Regions from separate parts of the Kitasatospora sp. NBC_01560 genome, predicted to be linked through region 3. Evidence: riboswitches for the same ligand, from Rfam matches in the RefSeq annotation. Region 3 holds a riboswitch; each other region holds the start of a gene.

Region 1 (2,244 bases), 5.7 Mb from region 3:
ACAGCAGGTCGCCCGCCTTGAGGGAGTCCAGCGACACGTGGGTGCTGGCGGCGGCCTGGTCGGCGGCGACGCGCGGGACGGAGATGCCCGCGGCGCGCAGCGCGGCCTGGGTCAGGCCGGAGCAGTCCCAGCCGCCGTCGCTGGTGCCGCCGTAGACGTACGCCTGGCCGACCTTCGACTGGGCGAAGGAGACCGCGGCGGCCATGCTGCCGGTGGCGGCCTGGGCGGGCGCCTGGGTCTCGGCGGCCGGCTTGGCGGCCGGGGCCTGGGTCTGCGCGGCCGGCTTGGCGGCCGTGGCGGTACCGGCGGCGGCCTGGCCCGAGGTGCCGGAGGAGCGGTTGAACCAGTCGAAGTTCTTGCCGGACTCGTCCGAGGCACGGGTCTTGCCGTGGTCACCGAGGCTCAGGTGCTGGCCCGGGTAGATGACGTGCGGGCCGTCGGCCAGGGTGGAGCGGTTGAGCTCGTACAGCCGCTCCCAGCCGCCCTGGACGTTGTTCTTGTCGGCGATGGCGGAGAGCCAGTCGCCGGCGACCACGGTGTAGTCGTCGGAGCCGGCCTTGTCCTGCCAGTTCTGCGACCGGTTCTGGCCGCCCTGCGGCTTGGCGGAGTCGGTGGACGGGGCCGGGTCGGCCTTCGGGGCGGCCGGCTTGGCGGCGGGCGCCTGGGTCTGCGGCTTGGCGGCCGGGGCCGGGGTCTGCGCGGCGGGCTTGGCGGCCGTGGTGGTGTCCACGGCGGCCGGGGTGCCGCCCTTGGTCAGGCCCGCCTGGACGGAGCAGACGGGCCAGGCGCCGGGGCCCTGGACGGCGAGCACCTTCTCGGCGATCGCTATCTGCTGGTCCTTGGTGGCGAGGTCGGCGCGGGCCGCGAACGCGGTGCCGCCGAACTCGGCCCAGGTGCTGTTGGTGAACTGAAGGCCGCCGTAGAAGCCGTTGCCGGTGTTGATGCTCCAGTTGCCGGTGCTCTCGCACTGGGCGACCTTGTCCCAGGTGGCGACGGAGGCCGCGGAGGCGGTGCCGGTGGTCAGGCAGGGAATGGTGAGACCGACGCCGGCGACGCCGAGGGCGGCGATCACGCGGCGGGTGCGGCCGGACAGGCGGGTGCCGTTGGTGGGCAGCATGAAGGTGCGGTCCTCTCCCACGCCTGCGAGGTGAGCTGTCGGATTCGGGCTGGAGTTGCCCGGCCGCGCTGTGGACGCGGCTTCACCCCTAGCCCTGAACCGGTCGTGGACCGGTCCGGGCGACTTACCTGTGGTTCCCCCGCTCCTGCCGTGGTGCGTTTCTGCGCTGCCAGCGCAACCGACGGCAGGACTCGGCGTTGCGGATGAGCTGGGTCCGTGTGGCCACGAACGGGGAGCACGTTAAGCAGACTCAAGTTCAAACCGCAAACATGTGTGACGACCGTCACGGTTTGCGGATGCCCTGCTGAAAGGCTGTCCACCATGATCAGAAATGACCGTTTTCGCGCAACGCCCGTCGGCTTCACAGCAACTGCCTATGCTTCAGAGAGTCGGGACCGATGCAGCCGCCCGGGGGGAGGGCTACGCAACGATGGCCATGGACGAGGAGCCGGACGCCGGCCGGCCGCCGCACCGGCCGCGCGGAGCGCATCGCCGGGCAAAACCCCGCAGAGCGGACATCCCGCCCGAAGAGCCCATAACTCCCTTACGCCGCAGGACGATGCTGCGCTGGCTCGCCGTCGGGACGGTCTTCGCGGCGGTCGGCGGCGAGGAGGCGCTGCGCCGCTCGCTGGGCGGCCCGGCCGAGCCCGTCGCGGCCGTGGGCGGCCCCCTGCCGGCCGGCGGGGCCGGTGCGGACGGGACGGGGATGCTCCACGGCGGAGCGCCCGCCACCGGGCCGTCCGCCACCGCGCCGGTCACCGCGCCGGTCACCGCGGAGAGCGCTGCGGAGGGCACCGCGGAGGGTGCCGCCCCCGCGACCGGCCAGCCCGGCGCCGCCCCCACCGTCGGCCGGGGCGGCCGCCGGTGGTCCGACCCGGCCGGCTGGGGCGGCCGGGTGCCCGGCCCGCAGAGCGCCGTCCGGATCGCCGACCAGGTGCTGCTCGACACCGATGCCACCGTCGCCTCGCTGCTCGTCGAGCCGACCGGCGCCCTCGTCTTCGCCGCCGACCGCACCGTCACGCTCGCCTCGGCGGGCAACGTCGAGATCCGCGGGACGCTCGCCCTCGCCCCCGACGGCGCCGCCGTGCACACCCTGCGCTTCCCGTCCGTCGACGAGAAGCGGTTCC
Region 2 (2,244 bases), 4.8 Mb from region 3:
AGATGATCAGGTCGCCGGGCTGGGCGTTGGCGATGTTGGTGCCGACGTTGGTCCCGGCACCGGCCTGCTGCTGCGAGGTGCGCGGCAGCGACACGCCGGCCTGGGCGTAGGCCCAGCCGGTGAGGCCGGAGCAGTCGAAGGAGCCCGGGCCGGTGGCGCCGTAGACGTACGGCGCGCCGAGCTTGCTCTCCGCGGCGGCGATCGCGGCGGCGGCACGCGAGCCGTTGGCGGCGGGCGCGGCCGGCGCGGCGGGCTTGCTCGCGGCCGGCGCGGTGAGGTCGGTGCGGCTGTTGTCGCGGGAGGCGCGGTCGGCGTCCGCCTTCGCCTTCGCCTCGGCCTTGGCGGCGTCCGCCTTGGCCTTGGCCTCGGCGGCGGCCTTCTCCTCGGCCGCGCGCAGCGCCTGGCGCTCCTGCTCGGTCAGCGTGTTGAGCAGGTCCTGGGCCTTGGCCAGCTTCGCCTGGACCTCGTCCTTGGAGGTCTTCAGCTGCTGGGTGGTGGCCTCCAGCTCGCCGAGCTTGCCCTGGGCCTCGTTGCGGTCCTGGTCGAGCCTGCGCTGCTGCTCCTGGAGGTCCTTCAGCGCACCGGACTGGGTGCTGCTGGCCTGGGTCAGCGCGCCGGCCTGGTTCAGGAAGTTGTCCGGGCTGGACGAGAGCATCAGCTGGACGGTCGACGATATGCCGCCGTTGCGGTACTGCTCGCCGGCGATCTCGGCGAGACCGCCCTGGGCCTCGATCACCGAGGCCTGCTGGCGCGCGACCTTGTCCTGGAGCTCGCCGACCTGCTTCTGCAGCTCCTGCTGCTTGGCCTGGGCGCCGTTGTACTTCTCGGTCGCCTGCTCGGCCTGCTCGTTGAGCTGGTCGACCTGCTCCTTGACCTGGTCCTTGGTCGGCGTCGGGTCGGCGTGGGCGCCGGACTGCGCGGACAGGGCGACGGCCGCGGCGGCGACACCGGTCAGGATCGAGACCCGGGCGCGGCCGGCAGGCTTGGGACGACGATGGGACGCCACGAAGGCGGACTCCTTCTTCCAACGCCCGCCTACCGGGTGAGCTGACGGGTTCGGGCCGGAAGCGTGCCCTACGACGCCTCACCGGCCGTCGAGACGGCCGACCTGGCGCCGATTCACCCCGGAGGAACATGGTTCCCCGGCTCCGCTCCACAGCGCCCCCGACTACTGGGCTCCCCGTCGGACAGGTCGTGCGACCCGTCCCGCTGCTTCACGAACTCGGCGGTAAACCCCCGCCGCCACCCAGGCTGGGTGATCGACTGTGCGGTGGTTCGAGGCACGACACTAGTAACAGAACCGTGATCCGTTCAAATCCTTGTCAGAAAAAAGACGGAAGAATACCCAAGTTCATTTGTGAATATGACCGGGTGTGATCAGTGGTCCACGCGGAGCTGATCGTTGGTCACCGCGCGGCCGGAAACGCCTGCGCCACCCCCGGCAAGGAGGTGGCGCGGATCACAGGGCCGCATCCCGACCCGTGGGCGTGCCGGTCCGTCAGACCCGGCGGATGGTGTTGATCGGCATCGCGTCGGCCTTCATCACCTTGACCACGTCGCCGGTGTGCGGCGCGTGCACCACCATGCCGTTGCCGATGTACATCCCGACGTGGCTGCGGTCGCTGCGGTAGATGATCAGGTCGCCCGGCTGGGCCGCCGCGAGCGAAGGCACCGCGGTGCCGTAGGTGGCCTGCGCCTGCGAGGTGCGCGGCAGCGAGACGCCGGCCTTCCCGTAGGACCAGACCATCAGGCCGGAGCAGTCGAAGCTGTTCGGGCCGGTGGCGCTCCAGACGTACGGCGAGCCCTGCTTGCTCATCGCGTTGCTGACGGCCGCCCCGGCGAGGCCGCTGGCCTGCGGCAGGCTGCCCAGGTCGGCCCGCTCGCTGCCGCGCGAGGCGCGGTCGTCCTGCTGCTGGGCGGCCTTCAGCGCGGCGCGGTCGGCGGCGCTGAGCGAGTTGAGCAGGTCCTGGGCTTCCTTGAGCTTCTTGTTGACGTCCGCCTTGGACTGGTTCAGGTCCTTGGTGGTGGTGTCCAGCGAGGCGAGGATCGCGGCGGCCTCGGTCTTCTGCTGGTCCAGCCGGCGCTGCTGGTCCTGGAGGCCCTTCAGCGCGTCGGCCTGGCTGGAGCTGGCCTGCTGCACACTGGAGGCCTTGTCCAGGTAACCGGACGGGTCCGAGGAGAGCATCAGCTGCACGGACGGGTCGATGCCGCCGGTGCGGTACTGCGCGGCCGCCACCTCGGCCA
Region 3 (2,244 bases):
ATGGTGACCCAGCCGTCCTTCGCGATCGCCTTGGCGTCCGTGTAGTACAGGTGGCCCGGGTTGACGTGGTTGGTCAGCTCCAGCAGGTTCGGGTTGTCGGGGTGGTACTCGAAGGAGTCGATCTCCCCGTTGCCGTTCTTCCACGTCCAGAGCGCCGGCCAGGCACCGGTGCCGGCCGGGAGCTTGACCCGGGTCTCGGCGTAGTCGCCGGTCTTCACCTGGAAGCCCTCGCTGGAGTACTCGGTGGTGAGCAGCCCGGTGTCCCAGGACTGCTTGCCGTTCTCCAGCTTGTTGGCGCCCGGCTTGGCGGTGAAGGTGGCGACGCCGCCGGAGACGCTGACGTTGTTCTTGTTCAGCCAGTCGAGCTTGTTGTCGTCCGGGTTGTGGTTGCCGTAGTGGTACGAGCTGCTCTTGTCCCCCGTCCAGCGGGAGCCGTAGGCGATCGGGCCGCTGAACTCGTCGGACCAGGTGAGCTTCTTGCCCGCGACGGGGGCGCCGGTGGCCGGGGTGCTCGCGGTGGCGCTCGCCGACGGGGAGGGGGTGGGCGTCGCGGTGGCCGTGGGGGTCGCGGTGGCCGTGGGGGTGGGCGTCGGCGACGGGGTGGCGGCGGTGCCGGACACCACGAGCTGCTGCGAGGGCAGGTTGTGCCAGGCACCCGCGGAGTCCTGCCAGAAGCCGAACTGGGTGTAGGTGCCGACCGGCAGGGTGCGGGCGCCGGTGGTGATCGACAGGCCGCTCGGGCAGATCTGCGCGTTGGCGACGTTGCCGGGGAAGTCCAGGTTGCGGCCGGCTGCGTCTCGCACGCCGACGCCCAGCGTCTTCGCGGTGAAGCAGGCCGAGGAGTGGACGGTGAGCGAGGCGGTCGTGGCCTTGCCGGCGACCATCGCGGCCGGCGCGAGCTTGTCCTGGGTGACGGTCGGCGCGGTGGCCGCCTGGGCCCCGGTCAGCGCCGGGACGCCGAGGAGTCCGGCACCGCTGATGGCGAGCGCGCCGGTGACGCCGAACGCGGCGTTGCGGCGGTGGCGGGAGGGGCGGGCATGGCGAGGCGCGGTGCGCCGGGCAGGCTTCTGCATGGGGTGTCCTCTGCGACGCCTGCGAGGTGAGCTGTCGGGTTCGGGCCGAGGTTGCCCGGCCGCCTGTGGGTAGCGGCTTCACCCCTAGCCGCGGACCGCGCGCGGGAGCGCACGGGCCGGGCACTGACCTGGGTCCCCCGCTCCCGTCCGCTGTGGTGCTCGGTTGCCCGCCGTCGGGTGGACAGGACTCGGCGTCCCGACGGGGGAGGCCCGCGAAGCGGACGTCCCGTGCAGGCTAGGCAGGCCGCCCTCGGGGCGACAACTCCCCGGGGGCGGTTGTCGCGCAGGTCACAGCCGGGCGGGGCGGAGTTGATCAACGGCTTTGCCGAGTTGATCAGTTGGGTCGGCGGGTGTGGTCGGAGGTCGGCGGGGGTCAGGGGCCGGCCGGTCAGGCGAGCCAGGCCGCGACCTGGCCCATCGCCTCGGGTGCCCAGGCCAGCTCCAGGTGGTTCAGACCGCCGACCAGCCGCGTACCGCCGACCGTGCCGACCCCCGTGGTGTCCAGCGCGCTGCGGGTGAAGACGATCCCGTCGCTGGGCCCGCGGTTCTCGTTGAGCACGCCCGGGATGTCGGCCGAGCCGCCGGCCAGCAGGTACGTCCGGACCGCCGCCGGGATCCCCGCCCGCTGGAGCGGCCCGATCAGCGAGCCGGCGTCGACGGCCGCCTGGATGCCCTGGCCCGCGGTGTAGAGCCCCTGACCCCCGTAGTAGGTCGTCCACCAGTCCTGGGCGGTGCCGTCCACCCCGTAGCTGCCGTCCCACCGGGCGAGCAGCTGGCGCTGGCCCGGGTAGCAGTCGTACCCGCCGGTGGGCAGCACCCCGAGGCACGGTTGCGCCGTGTAGGTGAACGGTTCACCCGTATACCTTGTTCCCGACCTGCGGAGACATCCCAAGGTGTCGAGTTACGCAACCTCTCCCACCAGGGCATCGCCTTCCTCCCGGGCATCGGAATGGGCGTCTCCTCTTCAGTGGCCCGTCAGAACATCGAGGTGCTTGCGGGCCGCAGGAGCCAGGGCGGTGTAGAAGGGGGTCCGGTCGGCGGCCTGGAGAATCTGTGTCACGGCAATGAGCTGGGCGAGATGCCCGGCATCACTGTCCAGCACGTCAGCGAACACATCAGCCACCCGCGAAGCTGTCGCTGGTTCCAGCAGGGAATGCACTAGCAGCATGGC

What was found. A riboswitch is a leader RNA that binds a small molecule or an ion and turns the genes downstream of it on or off. The one in region 3 is predicted to bind cyclic di-AMP.
Region 1: linked by a shared signal. The riboswitch ahead of OH807_RS08785 (transglycosylase family protein) and the one ahead of OH807_RS33900 (hypothetical protein) in region 3 are both predicted to bind cyclic di-AMP.
Region 2: linked by a shared signal. The riboswitch ahead of OH807_RS12980 (NlpC/P60 family protein) and the one ahead of OH807_RS33900 (hypothetical protein) in region 3 are both predicted to bind cyclic di-AMP.

The regions. Positions count from the first base shown of each region.
Region 1 is NZ_CP109364.1:2,129,562-2,131,805, reverse strand. It holds gene OH807_RS08785 (transglycosylase family protein) at 1-1,138, opposite strand, end outside; cyclic di-AMP (ydaO/yuaA leader) riboswitch at 1,130-1,314, opposite strand; gene OH807_RS08780 (hypothetical protein) at 1,677-2,244, shown strand, end outside.
Region 2 is NZ_CP109364.1:3,033,565-3,035,808, forward strand. It holds gene OH807_RS12980 (NlpC/P60 family protein) at 1-1,006, opposite strand, end outside; cyclic di-AMP (ydaO/yuaA leader) riboswitch at 1,017-1,171, opposite strand; gene OH807_RS12985 (NlpC/P60 family protein) at 1,499-2,244, opposite strand, start outside.
Region 3 is NZ_CP109364.1:7,822,623-7,824,866, reverse strand. It holds gene OH807_RS33900 (hypothetical protein) at 1-1,073, opposite strand, end outside; cyclic di-AMP (ydaO/yuaA leader) riboswitch at 1,075-1,241, opposite strand; gene OH807_RS33895 (hypothetical protein) at 1,462-1,890, opposite strand; gene OH807_RS33890 (hypothetical protein) at 2,038-2,244, opposite strand, start outside.